One region of the Bradyrhizobium sp. 61 genome, then DNA from elsewhere that is predicted to be linked to it. Evidence: predicted binding sites of a transcription regulator. Region 1 holds the regulator's gene; each other region holds the start of a gene.

Region 1 (4,885 bases):
GGCGCGCCGCTCGGCCTGTTCGCCGGCACCTATCTCGCCGAGTACGGCCGCAACGACCGCCTGACCTCGGTGATCCGCTTCATCAACGACATCCTGCTCTCGGCGCCCTCGATCATCATCGGCCTGTTCATCTATGGTGCGGTGGTGGTGCCGATGCGCGGCTTCTCGGCGATTGCCGGCGCACTCGCACTCGCGGTCATCGTCATCCCGGTGGTGCTGCGTACCACCGAGGACATGCTGCTGCTGGTGCCGAACGCACTGCGTGAGGCGGCCTCGGCGCTCGGCCTGCCGCGCTCGCTGGTGATCAAGCGCATCGCCTATCGCGCGGCGCGCTCGGGCCTCATCACCGGCGTGATGCTGGCCACCGCCCGCGTCGCCGGCGAGACCGCGCCGCTGCTCTTCACCGCGCTGTCGAACCAGTTCTTCAGCCTGGGTCTGAACAAGACGATGGCGAACCTGCCGGTCACCATCAACAATTTCGTGCAGAGCCCCTACGCCTACTGGAAGCAGCTCGCCTGGAGCGGCGCGCTGCTCATCACCCTGACCGTTCTTGCCCTGAATATTGGCGCGCGCATTCTGAGCGCCGAGAGGACCGCAAAATGAGTGATCTTTCCGTATCGATGAGCGCGGCCGGTGGTTTGCCGCAGGCGCCGGTGCTGCCCGAAGCTCCGGCCAAGGTGACGGTGCGCAACCTCAATTTCTACTACGGCGAGCAGCACGCGCTGAAGAACATCAATCTGGCGCTCGGCACCAACCGCGTCACGGCGTTCATCGGCCCGTCGGGCTGCGGCAAGTCGACCCTGCTGCGCATCTTCAATCGGATGTACGACCTCTATCCGGGCCAGCGCGTCACCGGTCAGCTCATGCTCGACCAGACCAACGTCCTCGACCCCAAGCTGGACCTCAATCTGCTGCGCGCCCGCGTCGGCATGGTGTTCCAGAAGCCGACGCCGTTCCCGATGACGATCTACGAGAACATCGCCTTCGGCATCCGCCTTTACGAGAAGATCTCGAAGTCCGAGATGGACGACCGCGTCGAGAACGCGCTGCGCGGCGGCGCGCTGTGGAACGAGGTCAAGGACAAGCTCAACGCCTCCGGCCTGTCGCTCTCCGGCGGCCAGCAGCAGCGCCTCTGCATCGCCCGCACGGTCGCGGTGCGGCCCGAGGTGATCTTGTTCGACGAGCCCTGCTCGGCGCTCGACCCGATCTCGACCGCCAAGGTCGAGGAGCTGATCCAGGAGCTGTCCGAGAACTACACGATCGCGATCGTCACCCACAACATGCAGCAGGCGGCGCGCGTCTCCGACAAGACCGCCTTCATGTATCTCGGCGAACTGATCGAGTTCGACGACACCAGCAAGATCTTCACGTCGCCGACCGACCGGCGCACGCAGGATTACATCACCGGCCGGTTCGGCTGAGGAGACGGAACATGGGTTCTGAACATACCGCAAAGGCCTTCGATACCGACCTCCAGGAGCTCACGCGCCTGGTCGCCGAGATGGGCGGCATCGCCGAGCGCATGATCGTCGATTCCGTCGACGCGCTGATCCGCCGCGACGTCGCGCTCGGCCAGCGCGTGGTCACCATCGACGCCGAGCTCGACGCGCTCCAGAAGAAGATCGAGGAGCGCGCCGTGCTCACCATCGCGCGCCGCCAGCCGATGGCGGTGGATCTGCGCGAGATCGTCGGCGCCATGCGCGTCGCCACCGATCTCGAGCGGATCGGCGACCTCGCCAAGAACATGGGCAAGCGCGTCGCGGCGCTGGAGACGGATTTCCATCCGCTCAAGCTGTTCCGCGGCCTGGAGCACATGACCGACCTCGTGCAGCAACAGGTCAAGTCGGTGCTGGATGCCTATGCCGCGCACGATCTGCCGGCGGCGATGGCGGTGTGGAAGGGCGACGAGGAAGTCGACGCCATCTGCACCTCGCTGTTCCGCGAGCTCCTCACCTACATGATGGAGGATCCGCGCAACATCTCGTTCTGCATCCATCTGATGTTCTGCGCCAAGAACATCGAGCGCATCGGCGACCACGCCACCAACATCGCCGAGACCGTGTTCTACATGATCGAGGGCCAGGCGATCACCGACAAGCGGCCGAAGGGCGACATGACGACCTTCGCCACGACGGTCCCGAACACTTAAGGAGCGACGAACACCATGGGCGCACGCATTATGGTGGTTGAGGACGAGGAAGCTCTCACCGAGCTTCTCCGCTACAACCTCGAAGGCGACGGCTATGACGTCGAGACGGTGATGCGCGGCGACGATGCCGACACCCGCCTCAAGGAGCATATCCCCGATTTGATCGTGCTCGACTGGATGCTGCCGGGCCTCTCCGGCATTGAGCTGTGCCGGCGGCTGCGCACCCGGCCCGAGACCAAGCAGCTCCCGATCATCATGCTCACCGCGCGTGGCGAGGAGAGCGAGCGGGTGCGGGGTCTTGCGACCGGCGCCGACGACTACATCGTCAAGCCGTTCTCGGTGCCGGAGCTGCTGGCACGCGTGAAGGGCCTGCTCAGGCGCGCCAGCCCGGAGCGGCTCGCCACCGTGCTCGCCTATGGCGACATCGAGCTCGACCGCGACAAGCGCCGCGTGGCGCGCTCGGGCCGGCCGATCGATCTCGGCCCGACCGAATATCGCCTGCTGGAGTTCTTCCTGGAGCATCCCGGCCGCGTGTTCTCGCGCGAGCAGTTGCTCGACAGCGTCTGGGGCCGTGACATCTACATCGACGAGCGCACCGTCGACGTCCATATCGGGCGCCTGCGCAAGCTGCTCAATCTCGGCCGCGAGCAGGATCCGATCCGCACCGTCCGCGGCGCGGGCTACGCACTGGACGATCGCTTTGCGAAGGCGGAGCAGGCGTAAGCTCGGTGAGCTGCGGCCACATTCTCGGTGTCGTCCCGGACAAGCGCAAGCGCGGGTCCGGGACACCCAAAGCGATCGGTTATTGTGTGAAAAGGTAACTCCGAGTCCCCGTAGCCACATCTTGCGGTGGTTAAGGGTCCCGGATCTGCGCGTGCTCAAGGCGCGCTTGTCCGGGACGACATCGGATTTGTTGAGCCGCCATCGTGTGACGGCTCCTTTCTGAGCTCAGAACGACTTCAGCGCGGACCCGGCTTCGCCGGCGCGCGCCGGCGATCGGCCGCGGGCTGATACGCCACGCGCGAGTGCTGGGCGCAGTAGGGCAGGCCGGAGAGCGCCTTGCCGCCGCAGAAGAAGAAATCCGGGCTCGAGGGATCGCCGACCGGCCAGTGGCAGGTGGCCTCGTTCAGCTCCAGCAGCGACAGCCGCTGGCTCATCGGCACGACGTTGTCGTAGGTGACCGGTTCGGCCTCGACCTCGACTTCGAAGGCTTGCGCCAGCGCGGTGTTGCCGCGTGCGATCGGACGGGTCACCCTCATCATGTGCTGGGCGGGGCGCGCCTTGCGCGGCCGCGGCGCTGCCGATGAAGGGCTCTTGGCGCGGCCCGACAGGCCGAGCCGGTGCACTTTGCCGATCACGGCATTGCGGGTCACATTGCCGAGTTCAGCGGCGATCTGGCTGGCCGAAAGTCCGGCCTCCCAGAGCTTTTTCAGCTGCTCGACGCGATCATCCGACCAGGTCAAAACGGTCATTGCACCCTTTCCTTCGCCGGCGCCTGCCATCCTGGCGGCCGCACGGCGAATGCCTAAGCTTCGAAAAACCCGTGCCGCCAGAATCCCTTAAGGCTCGCCGGGCGCACCAGATGCGCCCGAACGCTTACGCCGGTACATGAGGACTTAGAGGATCAGAACTGCTGCACGAGATGTCGTATCTGACAAGCCAAACGCTACAATATGGCGTGACTCACGCGCAAGAGTCCGCCGACTCGCTTCCACATGTTCCGTGGCGGAAACACGCAAAATCGCCACCGCAAGACTACGGATTCTGCGTTTCGCGAGGCTTTCCGGGCGGCATTGACACCGGTTTCACCAGGCATAAGATAGTCAGGCGTGCCGCCCTTAAAAGGCGGCACGTTTCGTTTTCCGAGCCGGTCAATGGTGCGTTGCGCAATGCACGCTCACGCCGTCCGCAACATTCAAGTGATCGTCATGACTAACAGCGCAGCGCCGCATTTGCTCCCCGTTTTCGCCAGGTCCGACCTCGGTTTCGAGCGCGGCGAAGGCTGCTGGCTGATTGCGACCAATGGCGATCGCTATCTCGATTTCACCTCGGGCGTGGCGGTGAATGCGCTCGGCCATGCTCATCCTGCGTTGGTCAAGGCGTTGCAGGAGCAGGCCACCAAACTCTGGCACATGTCGAACCTGTTCCAGAGCCCGGACGGCGAGAAGCTCGCCGCGCGTCTGTGCAATGAAAGCTTCGCGGACTTCGTGTTCTTCTGCAATTCCGGCGCCGAAGCGCTGGAAGGTGTGATCAAGCTGGTCCGCCATCATCACTTCTCCAAGGGTCATCCGGAACGGTACCGCATCGTCACCTTCGAAGGCGCCTTCCACGGCCGCACGCTGGCAACGCTCGCCGCGACCGGTTCGGCAAAATATCTCGAAGGGTTCGGCCCGCCGATGGACGGCTTCGACCAGGTCCCGCATGGCGATATCGAAGCCGTCAAGAAGGCGATCGGTCCGCAGACCGCCGGAATCCTGATCGAGCCGATCCAGGGCGAGGGTGGCGTGCGTTCGGCAACGCCCGCCTTCCTGAGGGCGTTGCGCCAGCTCTGCGACGAGAAGGGCCTGCTGCTCGCGTTCGACGAGGTGCAGACCGGCATGGGCCGCACCGGCGATCTGTTCGCGCATCGCCGCACCGGCGTCACGCCTGACGTGATGTCGCTGGCCAAAGCGCTCGGTGGCGGCTTCCCGATCGGCGCGGTGCTGGCGACCGCGGACGCGGCTGCCGGCATGGGGC
Region 2 (4,885 bases), on a different contig from region 1:
CGCCGCGGGGACGACCCTGCCTTGAATGGAGGGTCGTCATGGCCTGGAGTATCCTGTTCGTCGCCGGTCTTCTCGAGATTACCTGGGCGATCGGCCTGAAATACACTGAGGGTTTTACCAAGCTTGTTCCGTCCGTCATCACGCTCGCGGCGATGGCCGGCAGCGTCATCCTGCTCGGAATAGCGCTCAAATCGCTGCCCGTCGGAACCGCCTATGCGGTCTGGACCGGCATCGGCGCGGTCGGTACCGCCGCGCTTGGCATTATCCTGTTCGGCGAGCCGGCCACCGCGTTCCGCCTCGCCAGCATTGGGCTGATCGTCGCCGGCATCGCCGGGCTGAAATTCGTCACCTGACGAAAATCTGGACCGCCCACCAGGTCAGCGCCGCGACAATGGCCGAGGCCGGGATCGTGATCACCCAGGCATAGACGATCGAGCTCGCGACGTTCCAGCGCACCGCCGAGACGCGGCGGGCCGCGCCGACGCCGACGATCGCGCCGGTAATGGTGTGGGTGGTCGAGACGGGAACGCCGAGGAAGGTCGCCATGAACAGCGTCGCGGCGCCGCCGGTCTCGGCGCAAAAGCCCTGCATCGGCGTCAGCTTGGTGATGCGCAGGCCCATGGTGCGGACGATGCGCCAGCCGCCCATCAGCGTGCCCAGCGCCATCGCGGCCTGGCAGGACAGCACCACCCAGAACGGTACCGAGAATTCGCCGCCGAGATGGCCCTGCGAATACAGCAGCACCGCGATGATGCCCATGGTCTTCTGGGCGTCATTGCCGCCATGGCCGAGCGAATAGAGCGAGGCGGAGGCGAATTGCAGGATGCGGAAGGCGCGATCGACCGCGAACGGCGTCGAGCGCACCGAAAGCCAGGACACGATCGCGACCAGCATCATCGCAAGCAGGAAGCCGACCAGCGGCGACAGTACGATCGCCAGCACCGCCTTGGACAGGCCGCTCCACACCGCCGCCGAGATCCCCGCCTTGGCCATGCCGCCGCCGACGAGGCCGCCGATCAGCGCATGCGAAGAGGAGGATGGGATGCCCAGCCCCCAGGTCACGAGATTCCAGACGATCGCGCCAACAAGCGCCGCGAAGATCACCTGGGCGTCGACGACCGCGGGATCAATGATGCCGGTGCCGATGGTCTGGGCAACATGCAGCCCGAACACCATGAAGGCGATGAAATTGAAGAACGCGGCCCAGAGCACCGCGAATTGCGGCCGCAGCACGCGGGTCGAAACGATGGTCGCGATCGAATTGGCGGCGTCGTGCAGGCCGTTCAGGAAGTCGAACAGCAGCGCGACGGCGATCAAGCCGACGAGGACAGGAAGTCCGAGCGCAGCATCCACGGCGCGACCCCTGCCCTAAACTTGCTCGATGACGATGCTGTTGATCTCGTTCGCGACGTCGTCGAAACGGTCGGCCACCTTTTCGAGATGGTCGTAGATCTCGACGCCGACGATGAAATCCATCGCGCTGCCATCACGATGCTTGAGGAACAGCTCCTTCAGCCCGATGTCATGGAGATCGTCGACCCGGCCCTCCAGCTTGCCCAGTTCTTCCGTGATCGCGGTCAGCATCGCGACGTTCGGGCCGATCGACTGCATCAGCGGCAACGCGCGCCCCACGAGATTGGCGCATTCGATCAGCAGTCCGCCAATCTCCCGCATCGGCGGCTCGAAGGTGCGGACCTCGAACAGCATCACGGCCTTGGCCGTCTGCTGCATCTGGTCGATGGCGTCGTCCATCGAGGTGATCAGGTTCTTGATGTCGCCACGGTCGAAGGGGGTGATGAAGGTGCGGCGCACCGCCGTCAGCACCTCACGGGTGATGTTGTCGGCGTCGTTCTCGAACTGGTTGACGCGCTGGCAGTAGACCGGCGTCTCCTCGCCCCCGTTCAGCATGCCCTGGAGCGCGATCGAGCCCTGGATCACCGTCTGTGCATGGCGGTCGAACAGGTCGAAGAACCGTTCTTCCTTGGGCAGGAAAGCGCGAAACCATCGCATCATGGGGTAGGCTACCGGTTGGAAATGGCCCGGCCCAAACTGGCCGTCATAAAACTGTCATAGACCATTTCCGCTCCGCGCGCGTGTCATCTCACGCCCGCGGAGTCGGATCATCCACCGGATTCGCGCACCAATGAAATTGGTGCGATATCAAAGGTTTATAGCGAGCGCCGGAAGTAATGAGCGATTTCGCCGATGACGCCGCGGCGGAAGGTGAGCACGCAGACCACGAAGATCGAGCCCTGGATCACCGTCACCCATTGGCCAAAACCCGCCAGATATTGCTGCATGGCGATGATCGCGAAGGCACCAACCACGGGGCCGAAGATGGTGCCGAGACCGCCAACCAGCGTCATCAGCACGACCTCGCCCGACATCGTCCAGTGCACGTCGGTGAGCGAGGCATTCTGCGCCACGAACACCTTCAGCGATCCGGCAAAGCCGGCCAGCGTGCCGGACAGGACGAAAGCCAGGAATTTATATTGGTCGGTCCGGTAGCCGAGCGAGATCGCGCGCGGCTCGTTCTCGCGGATCGACTTCAGCACTTCACCGAACGGCGAGTTGATGATGCGGTAGATCAGCAGGAAGCCGGCGAGGAAGCCGGCCAACACGACGTAATAAAGCACCGTCGGCTTGGAGAGATCGAGCAAGCCGAACATCCGCCCCTGCGGAATGCCCTGAATGCCGTCCTCACCATGGGTGAACGGCGCCTGGAGGTAGATGAAGTACAGGAGCTGCGACAGCGCCAGCGTGATCATCGAGAAATAGATGCCCTGGCGGCGGATCGAGATATAGCCGGTGATGAGCGACAGCCCGAACGCCGCGGCGATTCCGACGAGGATGCCGAGCTCCGGCGGCAGCGCCCACACTTTCAGCGCGTGCGCGCTGCAATAGCCGGCGGTGCCCATGAACATTGCGTGGCCGAACGACAACAGGCCGCCATAGCCGATCAGCAGGTTGAAGGCGCAGGCAAGCAGCGCAAAGCACAGCGCCTGCATCACGAAGAACGGATAGACGCCCGTGAAGGGCACCGACGCCAGCAGCAGCGCCATCACCACGAACACGACCATCTCGTCACGCATCGCGCGCGGGGTTACCGGCAGCGTGTCGTCCGTCAAGGCTGTCATATCAGGCCGCCCTTCCCGTCAGTCCCGTTGGCTTCACCAAGAGCACCAGCACCATCAGCACGAACACGACGGTGTTGGAGGCCTCGGGGTAGAAATACTTGGTCAGGCCCTCGATCACACCGAGCGCAAAGCCGGTGATGATGGAGCCCATGATCGATCCCATGCCACCGATCACGACCACCGCGAACACGACGATGATGAGGTCGGCGCCCATCAACGGCCGCACCTGGTTGATCGGCGCCGAGAGCACACCGGCGAGCGCGGCAAGGCCGACGCCGAGACCGTAGGTCAGCGTAATCATGCGTGGCACGTTGATGCCGAAAGCGCGCACCAGCGTCGGATTTTCAGTGGCGGCGCGCAGGTTAGCACCGAGCCGCGTCTTCTCGATCAGGAACCAGGTGGCGATACACACCACCAGCGAGAAGATGACGACCCAGCCGCGATAGATCGGCAGGAACATGAAGCCGAGATTCATGCCGCCCTTGAGCTGGTCCGGAATCGCATAAGGCAGACCGGAGGAGCCGAAATAGTTCTGGAACACGCCCTGCACGATCAGCGCGATGCCGAAGGTCAGGAGCAGGCCGTAGAGGTGGTCGAGCCCCGTCAGCCATTGCAGCATGGTCCGTTCCAGGATCATGCCGAAGATGCCGACGATAACAGGCGCGATCAGCAGCGCCCACCAATAGTTGATGCCGCCGAGGCTCAGCAGGAAATAGGCAACGAACGCGCCCATCATGTAGAGCGCGCCGTGGGCGAAATTGATGATGTTGAGCATGCCGAAGATCACGGCAAGCCCGAGACTGAGCAGCGCGTAGAACGAGCCGTTGATCAATCCCACCAGTAGCTGAGCGTAAAGAGCCTGCATCGATCCCGCACCCGGTCCCTTCGGCGTTGCCTGAAAATCGCCCGCAGGCCTGATGGCCTGCGGGCGGTTATCTTACTTCTTCAAGAGCGCGCACTTGCTCTCGGACAGCGGCGTGAAAGCCTGGTCGCCCGGCACGGTGCCGACCAGCTTGTAGAAGTCCCACGGCCCCTTGGACTCCGAGGGCTTCTTCACCTCGAACAGGTAGGCGCTGTGGATGGTGCGGCCGTTCGGCTGGATCTCGCCCTTGCCGAACAGGTCGTCCTCCGTCGGCAACGACTTCATCTTCTCGACGACCTTGACGCCGTCATGGGGATTGCCGCCGAGCGCTTCCAGCGTCTTGAGATAGTGACGCACGCCCGCATAGACGCCGGCCTGCACCATGGTGGGCGGCGCGTTGTTCTTCATCTTGTCGGAGAAGCGCTTGGAGAAGGCCCGGGTCTTGTCGTCCATGTCCCAATAGAACGTCTCGGTGAAGTTGAGGCCCTGCGCGGTCTCGAGGCCAATCGCCTTGACGTCGGTGAGGAACAGCAGCAGCGCCGCGAGCTTCTGTCCGCCCTTGACGATGCCGAACTCGGCCGCCTGCTTGATCGAGTTGGTGGTGTCGCCGCCGGCATTGGCAAGGCCGATGATCTTGGCCTTGGACGCCTGCGCCTGCAGCAGGAATGACGAGAAGTCGGGCGTGTTGAGTGGATGCTTGACGCCGCCGACGACCTTGCCGCCGTTGGCGGTGACCACGGCCGTGGTATCGCGCTCGAGCGCCGCACCGAAGGCGTAGTCCGCGGTCAGGAAGAACCAGCTGTCGCCACCGGCCTTCACCAGAGCCTGACCCGTGGTGTGGGCCAGCATGTAGGTGTCGTAGGTCCAGTGCACCGTGTTGGGCGAG
Region 3 (4,885 bases), on a different contig from region 1:
CCCCTCGACCGCGCAGATCCTGTTCTGGGTGTTCGCGGCGCTGATGGGCATCTCGCTGTCCTCGATCTTCCTGGTGTTCACGCACACCTCGATCGTGCGGGTGTTCTTTATCACCGCGGCCACGTTTGGCGCACTGAGCCTCTACGGCTACACCACCAAGCGTGATCTGACCGGGATGGGCTCGTTCCTGTTCATGGGCCTGATCGGCATCATCATCGCGAGCCTGGTCAACCTGTTCCTGGCCAGCACGATGCTGCAGTTCATCGTGTCCGTGGTCGGCGTGCTGGTGTTCGCCGGCCTCACCGCCTGGGACACCCAGCGGCTGAAGAACGACTACATCTACGGCTACGCCTCGGCCGGCGGTGACATCGCAGAGCGTGCGGCCATCACCGGCGCGCTGTCGCTGTACCTGAACTTCATCAACCTGTTCACGCTGCTCCTGCAGCTCCTCGGCCAGCGCGACTAAGCGCTTCGACGATGGAACGGATACGAACCCCGGCCGAGAGGCCGGGGTTTTTGTTTGGGCCGGGATGCGCGACGCCCCCCCGCTGTCATCGCCCGCCTTGTGCGCAATTGCGCACTGGGGCGGGCGATCCAGTACGCCGCAGCGGCTCGGTTCTAGCCGCGCTGTCTCGGAGTACTGGATGCCCCGCCTACGCGGGGCATGACAGCGGAGAAGATTGGAGGCCTGCTGCGCTGGCAATGACGGAGCATGGGGAAGCGGCGTTGCCCCTTCCAGTGACCGCGGGAAGGCTCTAATCTCGCCGCCATGTCCGCACCTGAGATCAGGCCCGCCATTGAGGCCGACCTTCCCGCCATCACCGCCATCTACAAGCAGGCCGTCCGCGAGGGCACCGCGACATTCGAGCTGGCGCCGCCGGATCTGGCCGAGATGACGCGCCGCTACCGCGCGCTGATCGACGGTGGCTATCCCTATTTCGTCGCCATCCTCGATCGTAGCGTCGCCGGCTATGCCTATGCCGGCGCCTACCGGCCGCGGCCGGCCTACCGCTTCACGGTCGAGAACTCGATCTATCTCGATCCCGCGTTCCACCGCCGCGGCATCGGCTCGTTGCTGCTGGACCGGCTGATCGCCGAATGCGAGGCGCGCGGCTTCCGCCAGATGATCGCGGTGATCGGCGATTCCGCCAATGCCGGCTCGATCGGCGTGCACACGCGCGGCGGTTTCAAGATGATCGGCACGCATCCCAATGTTGGCCTGAAATTCGGCCGCTGGCTCGACACGGTGATGATGCAGCGGGATCTGGGCGAGGGCGCGAGCACGGTGCCGAAATAGCCTCGTAGGGCGGGCAAAGCGACTTGTCCGCCGAAGCTCGGAGAGCGAAGGCGGAAGCGTACCCACCATGCCCGGCGATTGAGGAAAGGCGCGGTGCGCCTTTGCCCACCCTACGGCACCGTCCGTAAGGCTAAACCACCGCCAGCTTGCGATCGATCACCAGCAGCACGCGCTCGAGCTCGTGGCCGCGGCGCAGGATCAGGCCGGTCGCCGAGATCACACTGTACATGCCCTGCTTGCGCGCCAGCCGCGGGTCCTTCTCGATGCGATAGATCGGCACTTCCGAGGCGCGGCGGAAGACCGAGAACACCGCGCGGTCCTTCAGGAAGTCGATGGCATAGTCGCGCCACTCGCCGTCGGCGACCATGCGGCCGTAGAGGTTGAGGATGCGGTTCAGTTCCAGCCGGTTGAATGTCACCCGGTTGGGTTGGGCATTCGCAGCGGTGGGGCGCGCCACTGCGCGCTGCTCGCTCGGATCGGCATCCTCCGGCGTCAGACTCATCGAGCGCCTCCTCCTCTCGCGGCATGATCGCATCCGCGAAGGACCGTCCCCGGAACCGCGGATCATGACAATTGCATGATCGCGCCAACCGTTCCCCGCCGCAAGGGGCTCTTCACTCAACTGATTGAATCGGGTGCGAATCGGAGCACACGCAGGAGTGGAATTCTGTCGCGGCAAACCGTCACGGGATCGTTAGAAGGAATCTTGATATCGCCGCTTTTCCGCCAAGCGCCTGCCGCCCTGCATTGCGAAAAGACCTGTGTGCGTTGACCCGGTCCTTTCGGTTCCGGATTCCTCAGCCCCCAGCCCCCCGGGGCCGTCAGGATCGGGTCTGTACGCGCGACAAGGGGGGCCAACGCAAGTTGGTCCTTTTTGGTTTGTGCCGAGATGTTTCCGGCACGACCAACTTCTCCCTGATTAACGCGAAGACAACTCGCTCCCCTCATCCTGAGGAGCCGCGAAGCGGCGTCTCGCAGGATGGAAGGCCGCGCTGCATCAGCCGGGCCTGCATGGTTCTCGCGGCGATGCGTAGCATCGTCCGCCTCGCGCGCAAGGGCGCTCCTCACCATGAGGCGTGAGAGCGAGTGCGACGCTGGCGAGAGAAATCGGATCTAGTGCAGCGACGTGTAGGCTGCGCCGAGCATCGCACCCGGCTTCTCACGGCTGCCGTCCTGGACATAGACCACAGCGCCGTCGACGCCGTCGCGCGTGAGATTTTCCAACGGCACCGTCCAGCTTTCCGGACGCCCGTTCCAGTCGCCGACCTTGAGCAGGTTGCGCACGACGTTGTGATAGGTGATCTGCTGCCCGCGATTTTCACCACGGCTGATTGCGATCGGCACCGATTTCGTGATCGAGCAGATCCAGACCTCACCGTGCGAGACCGCCGACTCCTTGCTCGCCGCCACCGACACGTTGATCTGCTTGCCTGCAAGCGACATCGTCACCGGCACGCTCATTACGCCCGTGCCGTTGTCGGTCTTGCCGATCGCGCTCTCGATGCCGGCGCGATCGCTGCCGATGACATGCGTCGAACCGTTGACCACGACTTGCGGCGTATAGACCTCGCGGTCGCCGCGCATGCGCGAATAGGCGCGCTGCCGCGCCGAGAAGCGCGAATCCGCAAGCGTGTCCTTCCAGCCGAGATAATCCCAATAGTCGATCGGCATGCTCAGCGCGATGATCGACGGGTCGTTGGAGAGATCGCCGATGACCTGGTCGGCGGGCGGGCAGGAGGAGCAGCCCTGCGATGTGAAGAGCTCGACTACGGCGCGAGGATCAGCCTCGGCGGGACGGATGACGGCGACGATGGCGCAGATACCAAGTGCTCCCGACCAGAGTGCACCGGACCAGCGCGAAACCAGATTAGAAGCCATCATTGCAGTCATTTTGAACGTCACACCTCGCACGCGTGGGGGAAGATCCTATCGCCTGATGGTCACCGTAGTCTTACGGGCATCGTACACTCAACCGTCCGGGGCGAGGTTTTCCGCCGGGCGGGACCATCGGACGCGTGTTCTAACGCACGAAGGCGGCCTTGTGATAGGCCGCCCTCGTTTAACCTTCTACTCACGTCGCGGTGAGCCACCGTTCACAAATTCGCGCTTAGGCCGCGAGCTTGCGCAGCACGTAGTGCAGAATGCCGCCGTTCCGGTAGTAATCGAGCTCGTCCAGCGTATCGATGCGGCAAAGCAGCGAAACCCGCTGCAACGAACCGTCGCCGGAGACGATCTCCGCGGTCAGCTTCTGACGCGGCTTCAGGTCGCCGACCAGGCCGCGCAGCGTGACCTTCTCGTCGCCCTTCAGGCCGAGCGACGACCAGGAGGTGCCCTCTTCGAAGGTCAGCGGCAGCACGCCCATGCCGACCAGGTTGGAGCGGTGGATACGCTCGAAGCTCTGGCAGATCACGGCGCGGACGCCGAGCAGGCGCGTGCCCTTTGCAGCCCAGTCGCGCGAGGAACCGTTGCCGTATTCGGCACCGGCGAACACCACCAGCGGCACCTGCTCCTGCTGGTACTTCATCGCGGCGTCGTAGATCGACATCTGCTCGCCGTCGGGCCAGTGCTTGGTGAGACCGCCTTCCGGGATATTTCCGTCAGCGCCCTTCAGCATGAAGTTCTTGATGCGGATGTTGGCGAAGGTGCCGCGCATCATCACTTCATGATTGCCGCGGCGCGTGCCGTACTGGTTGAAGTCGGCCGGACGCACCTGGTGCTCGCTGAGATATTTGCCGGCGGGCGAGGTGAGCTTGATCGAACCGGCCGGCGAGATGTGGTCGGTGGTGATCTTGTCGCCGAACATGGCGAGGATGCGCGCCTCGATGATGTCGGTGACCGGCTCCGGCTCCTTCTTCATGCCGTCGAAATAGGGCGGGTTCTGCACATAGGTCGAGCTCATGTTCCAGCGATAGGTCTCGCTCTCGACCGTCTTGATCTTGCGCCAGTTGGTGTCGCCCTTGAACACGTCGGCATACTTCTTCTTGAAGATCGACGCGGTCACGAACTTCTTCATGAAGGCGTTGATCTCCTTCGTCGTCGGCCAGATGTCCTTGAGGTACACCGGCTTGCCGTCCTTGCCTTCACCGAGCGGCTCGACGGCGAGGTTCTTGGTGACGCTGCCCGCGAGCGCGTGGGCGACGACCAGCGGCGGCGAAGCCAGATAGTTCGCCTGCACGTCCGGCGAGACGCGGCCTTCGAAGTTGCGGTTGCCGGAGAGCACGGCGGCCGCGACGATGCCGTTGTCGTTGATCGACTTCGAGATCTCCTCGGGCAGCGGACCGGAATTGCCGATGCAGGTGGTGCAGCCGAAGCCGACCAGGTTGAAGCCGACCTTGTCGAGATCGGCCTGCAGACCGGAATCGGCGAGGTAGGCCGCGACCACCTGGCTGCCCGGCGCGAGCGACGTCTTCACCCACGGTTTTGCCTTGAGGCCCTTGGCGGCAGCGTTGCGCGCAAGCAGGCCGGCACCGATCAAGACGCTTGGATTCGAGGTGTTGGTGCAGGAGGTGATCGCAGCGATCACGACGTCGCCATGACCGATCTCGAAGTTCTTGCCGTCGACGGCAAAGCGCTTCCCGGGCTCGTCGG
Region 4 (4,885 bases), on a different contig from region 1:
CGACGATCGCCAGCACCTCGCCGGGGTAGAGCGAGAACGACACGTCGCGGCACGCGGCGATGCGGCCATAGGATTTGCTGAGGGATTCTGCGACCAGCAGCGGCTGATCGTTTTCGAGCTTGGCGAGATCAGCCATGTCTTGATCAGCCATGTGAACCCGCCTTGTCCTTGTACGGCGCGGCGCTGAGGCTGCCGTGATGGCCGGCGGCCTGACGGCCCTCGCAATAGTCGGTATCCGAGCAGACGAACATGCGCCCACCCTTGTCGTCGGTGACGATCTCGTCGAGATAGGAATTTTCCGCCGCGCACAGCGCGCAGGGCGCGTTGAAGCGGTACGGCTCGAACGGGTGATCCTCGAAATCGAGCGACACCACCTGCGTATAGGGCGGGATCGCATAGATGCGCTTCTCGCGGCCGGCGCCGAACAATTGCAGCGCCGGGCAATTGTCCATCTTGGGATTGTCGAATTTCGGCGTCGGCGACGGATCCATCACGTAGCGCGCGTTCACCTTCACCGGATAGGCATAGGCGGTCGCGATGTGGCCGAAGCGGGCGATGTCCTCGTAGAGTTTTACGTGCATCAGGCCGTATTCGGCGAGCGCATGCATGCGCCGCGTCTCGGTCTCGCGCGGTTCGAGGAAACGCAGCGGCTCCGGGATCGGCACCTGATAGACCAGCACCTGGTTCGCGTGCAGCGACGTCTCCGGGATGCGGTGACGCGTCTGGATTACGGTTGCATCTTCTGTTGCCGTGGTCGTGGCGACGCCCGCGGTCTTGGCGAAGAATTTGCGGATCGAGATCGCATTCGTCGTGTCGTCGGAACCCTGGTCGATCACCTTCAGCACATCCTGCGGCCCAAGGATCGCGGCTGTGACCTGCACGCCGCCGGTGCCCCAGCCATAGGGCATCGGCATTTCACGGCTGGCGAACGGCACCTGATAACCGGGGATTGCGATGGCCTTGAGGATCGCGCGGCGGATCATCCGCTTGGTCTGTTCGTCGAGATAGGCGAAATTGTAGGCGGGCGCGTTCATTCCGCGGCCTCCTTCATGGCATCGGGCGCATTGGCCTCGGCAAATTCCTTGCGCAGCTTGCGAAGGAGGCCGAGCTCGGACTGGAAGTCGACATAATGCGGCAGCTTCAGATGCTCGACGAAGCCGGTCGCCTGGACGTTGTCCGAATGCGACATCACGAATTCTTCATCTTGCGCGGGGGCCACGGCTTCTTCGCCGAGCTCGCGGGCACGCAGCGCACGGTCGACCAGCGCCATCGACATGGTCTTGCGCTCGCTCTGGCCGAAGGCGAGACCATAGCCGCGGGTGAAGCACGGCGCTTCCGTCGCCGAACCCTTGAACTGGTTGACCATCTGGCACTCGGTGAGCTCGATGGAGCCGAGCGGCACGGCGAAGCCGACGTCCTCCGCGAAAAATTCGACCTCGGCCTCGCCGAAGCGTATCTCGCCGACGAAGGGATGGTTGCGGCCGTAACCGCGCTGGGTGGAATAACCCATGGCCAGCAGAAAGCCTTCGTCACCGCGCGCGAGGTTTTGCAGGCGCAGGTCGCGATCGGCCGGGAAGTTCAGCGGTTCGCGCGTGAGATCGCCGACGCTGGCGCCGTCTTCGGCCCGCGGCGAGGATTCGATCAGCCCGTCGCGGCCCAGAATGTCGGTCACACGCGGCGTGGGCGCCGTCGAAGCTTCGGCCGTCGCCGGCACTTCAGGCACAAAGCCCTGGCCAAGCGAGGGATCGAGCAGACGATGCGTGTAGTCGAAGGTCGGCCCGAGGATCTGGCCGCCGGGAATATCCTTGAAGGTCGCCGACACGCGCCGCTGTACCCGCATCGCGCCGGTCTCGACCGGCTCGCTGGCGCCGAAGCGCGGCAGGGTGGCGCGGAAGGCGCGGACCAGGAAGATCGCCTCGATCAGATCCCCGCGCGCCTGCTTGATGGCGAGCGCCGCGAGCTCGCGGTCGTAGAGCGACCCTTCGCTCATGACGCGGTCCACGGCGAGGCCAAGCTGCTCCGAGATCTGATCGAGCGTGACTTCGGAAATGCTCTGGTCGCCACGCCGCGCATTGGCGAGCAGGCGATGGGCGTTCTCGATGGCGCGCTCGCCGCCTTTGACTGCGACATACATGCGACTAGCTTCCCTTGTTCACGACACGCGTGGTGCGCGGAATCGCAACCACGGCATCATCGGCAACCAGCACCAAATCGATGCCGCGCGGAAACAGCGCCTCGTTGAACTGCAGCCGTTCGAACAGGTCGAAAGGCCTGATCGAGGCCTGAAGCGTCGCGACACCGTCGATGCCGGGGCCACGCAGTTCGAAACTGCGCCCCGAATTCAGGCTCTCGACCTGAAGGATCACCGTGGTCGAACGATCCGGATACTCATTCGTGCCCAGCGCGAAGCGCTCGAGCGACGGCAGCGCCGCGCCGTCGCTGATCAGCGCGAAACTCGCGATCGAAGAGTCCTGCACCACCGGCGCGCCGGTGTGGAACTTGAGCCATTTCACCACGTCCGACCTCTCCGCCATCCGGGCATCGAGCCAGAGCGGAGTGTCGTGATCGAACAGCGTCAGCGCGATCGCGGCTGTGCCGCGCATCGTTGGCTCGGGCGCTCCCGCCATCGGCACGATGCGCTGGACCGAGCCCGGCCGCGCCATCGCGTCCATGACGGAACGAAAGGTCGATTGCGCCGACAAGACTTTGTCGACGAAACCCGGCGGCAGTTCCGCAATCGTGGTCATGGCCTCACCCCTCACCGCGCACCATGGTGTAGAAATCAACCTTCGTCGCGGCGGTCTCGGCGGCCGCCTGCTTGCGCTGGATCATAAGCTGCTCGCGCAACGGCGCGATAACGTCACGCTCCACCGCCTCACCGAAATCACTGGACTGCGCCAGTGCGTCGCACAGCGCGATCAGCCGCGCCTTTTCGCCATCGCGCCCCAGCGTGTAGCCGAAGCCGACCTCGCCGCTCGCGAGCCGGACCGCCGCGCGAGACACCGTGGCTTCACCGAGATTGAACGGCGCGCCGTCGCCGCCGACCCGGCCGCGCAGCATGACGAGACCGTATTCCGGCGCGCGCAGCTCCTGATGAGCCGGCAGGGCGAGAGCGCGGAGGCGAGCGGCGATCTCGCCCGCCTCCGCGTGCGCCAGCACGGCCATCGCGGCCTTGCGCTGGACTTGCTGGTTGTTGTGCTGGGTCACCAAATCCACCGAGCTTTTGACAGAACTTGCCGAATCCAAGTTGTCTATGATAATAGACAACTTGATACGGAAGCGCCATGACTGTTTCGTGACAAACGTGTGATTTCTGAAGTAGGCTTCTCGGCGACATGAGCATGCAGGACACAGCCTCTTCGGGCGTCGCGCTGTGGCGCCTCGTTGCCGACGGCATCGAGCGTGGCATCGCCGACGGCCGCTTTGCGGCCGGCGACAAGCTGCCGGGCGAGATGGAGATCGCCGAAACCTATCGGGTGAACCGCCACACCGTGCGGCGCGCGCTGGCCGCGCTTGCCGAGCGCGGCATCGTGCGCGCCGAACGCGGCAGCGGAACCTATGTCGAGGCGCAGCGCCTCGCTTATCCCTTGCGCTCGCGCACCCGCTTCTCCGAGATCGTCGGCGCCGATGGCCGCAAACCGCATGGCCGGCTGATCGAGGCGTCCGGCGATGTCGCGACCCGCGAACTGGCGCGCGAACTGGGATTGAAGGCCGGCGCGCCGCTGGTGCGGATCGAGGCGATCCGCCTCGCCGACCGCACGCCGATCTGCGTCTCCACCACCTGGCTGTCAGCGGAATTGTTTCCGGGCGCGGGCGAAGTGTTCGCCGCGACGCGCTCGATGACGAAACTGCTCGAGCATTACGGCGTCCGCGACTACAGCCGCGGCGCGACCCGGATCACCGCCGGCATCGTGGACGCGACCGATGCCGCGCGGCTCGATCTGCCGCTGGGACGGCCGATCCTGGTGGTCGACGCGACCGACCACGATCTCGCCGGCAAGCCGCTGGTGACCAAGCACTCGCGCTTTGCAGCGGAGCGCGTGGAGTTTCTGGTGGAGAACGGGTGAGCGGGCGACCACGCAGGGCTAGTAGGGTGGGCAAAGGCGCACTTGCGCCGTGCCCACCATCTCTCCCCGATATCTAAGCAGAATTGGTGGGCACGCTTCGCTTTGCCCACCCTACGGCGCCGGCGATCAGGCGACAGCTCGCCGCCCAATGATCGCAAACCGCAGCTTGCTCGAGATGAAATCGATCGCGGCGACGGCGACCAGAATCATCAGGATCAGGAACGACACCCGCTGCCATTCCAGCACGCGGATCTGCTCGGCGAGCTGGAGGCCGATGCCGCCGGCGCCAACGATGCCGATGATCGTTGCCGAGCGCGTGTTGGATTCGATGAAATAGAGCACCTGGCCGGCGATCACGGGCAGCACCTGCGGCAGCAGGCCGAAGCGGATTTCGTGCAAAGCACTGCCGCCGGAGGCGCGGACGCCTTCGACCTGCTTCTGGTCGGCGCCTTCGATCGCCTCCGAGAACAGTTTTCCGAACGCACCGAAATCCGACACGGCAATCGCCAGCACACCGGCGAACGGGCCGAGGCCGACGACATTGATCCAGACCAGCGCCCAGATCAGGGTGTCCACGCCGCGGATCGAATCCAGGAAGCGGCGAACCGGAAAACGCAGGATCTGCGAGGGTATGACGTTGCGCGCGGCCAGCAGGCTGACCGGAAGCGCGAACACCGCCGCCAGCGTCGTGCCGAGCAGCGCGATCGACAGCGTCTCGCCCAGCGCCTTCAGATAGACCGGCAGCGAGGAACCAGGATCGGGCGGGATCATCATCAGGCTGATCCAGCCGAGCTGGCTCAGCCCTGCAAGGAATCGCG

The links. Region 1 encodes PhoB, which activates phosphate uptake and scavenging genes when phosphate is short. Its sites were predicted from a motif close to TGTCATNNANCTGTCAT; they were not measured.
Region 2: the regulator PhoB is predicted to act here: its motif matches at 2,055-2,071, upstream of IVB46_RS20690 (DUF47 domain-containing protein).
Region 3: the regulator PhoB is predicted to act here: its motif matches at 1,864-1,880, upstream of IVB46_RS33055 (DUF2794 domain-containing protein).
Region 4: the regulator PhoB is predicted to act here: its motif matches at 3,285-3,301, upstream of phnF (phosphonate metabolism transcriptional regulator PhnF).

What each region holds. Positions count from the first base shown of each region.
Region 1 is NZ_JADPIU010000019.1:13,372-18,256, reverse strand. Features, by position in the region: gene pstA (phosphate ABC transporter permease PstA) at 1-603, shown strand, start outside; gene pstB (phosphate ABC transporter ATP-binding protein PstB) at 600-1,421, shown strand; gene phoU (phosphate signaling complex protein PhoU) at 1,433-2,149, shown strand; gene phoB (phosphate regulon transcriptional regulator PhoB) at 2,165-2,872, shown strand; gene IVB46_RS08365 (GcrA family cell cycle regulator) at 3,109-3,621, opposite strand; gene IVB46_RS08360 (aspartate aminotransferase family protein) at 4,078-4,885, shown strand, end outside.
Region 2 is NZ_JADPIU010000057.1:40,270-45,154, reverse strand. Features, by position in the region: gene sugE (quaternary ammonium compound efflux SMR transporter SugE) at 39-353, shown strand; gene IVB46_RS20695 (inorganic phosphate transporter) at 346-1,353, opposite strand; gene IVB46_RS20690 (DUF47 domain-containing protein) at 1,369-2,013, opposite strand; gene IVB46_RS20685 (branched-chain amino acid ABC transporter permease) at 2,169-3,137, opposite strand; gene IVB46_RS20680 (branched-chain amino acid ABC transporter permease) at 3,139-4,002, opposite strand; gene IVB46_RS20675 (ABC transporter substrate-binding protein) at 4,075-4,885, opposite strand, start outside.
Region 3 is NZ_JADPIU010000082.1:446,639-451,523, reverse strand. Features, by position in the region: gene IVB46_RS33065 (Bax inhibitor-1/YccA family protein) at 1-466, shown strand, start outside; gene IVB46_RS33060 (GNAT family N-acetyltransferase) at 770-1,297, shown strand; gene IVB46_RS33055 (DUF2794 domain-containing protein) at 1,428-1,799, opposite strand; gene IVB46_RS33050 (DUF1223 domain-containing protein) at 2,411-3,187, opposite strand; gene acnA (aconitate hydratase AcnA) at 3,405-4,885, opposite strand, start outside.
Region 4 is NZ_JADPIU010000075.1:178,488-183,372, forward strand. Features, by position in the region: gene phnK (phosphonate C-P lyase system protein PhnK) at 1-151, opposite strand, end outside; gene IVB46_RS29300 (alpha-D-ribose 1-methylphosphonate 5-phosphate C-P-lyase PhnJ) at 144-1,034, opposite strand; gene IVB46_RS29305 (carbon-phosphorus lyase complex subunit PhnI) at 1,031-2,134, opposite strand; gene phnH (phosphonate C-P lyase system protein PhnH) at 2,139-2,747, opposite strand; gene phnG (phosphonate C-P lyase system protein PhnG) at 2,752-3,216, opposite strand; gene phnF (phosphonate metabolism transcriptional regulator PhnF) at 3,336-4,067, shown strand; gene phnE (phosphonate ABC transporter, permease protein PhnE) at 4,194-4,885, opposite strand, start outside.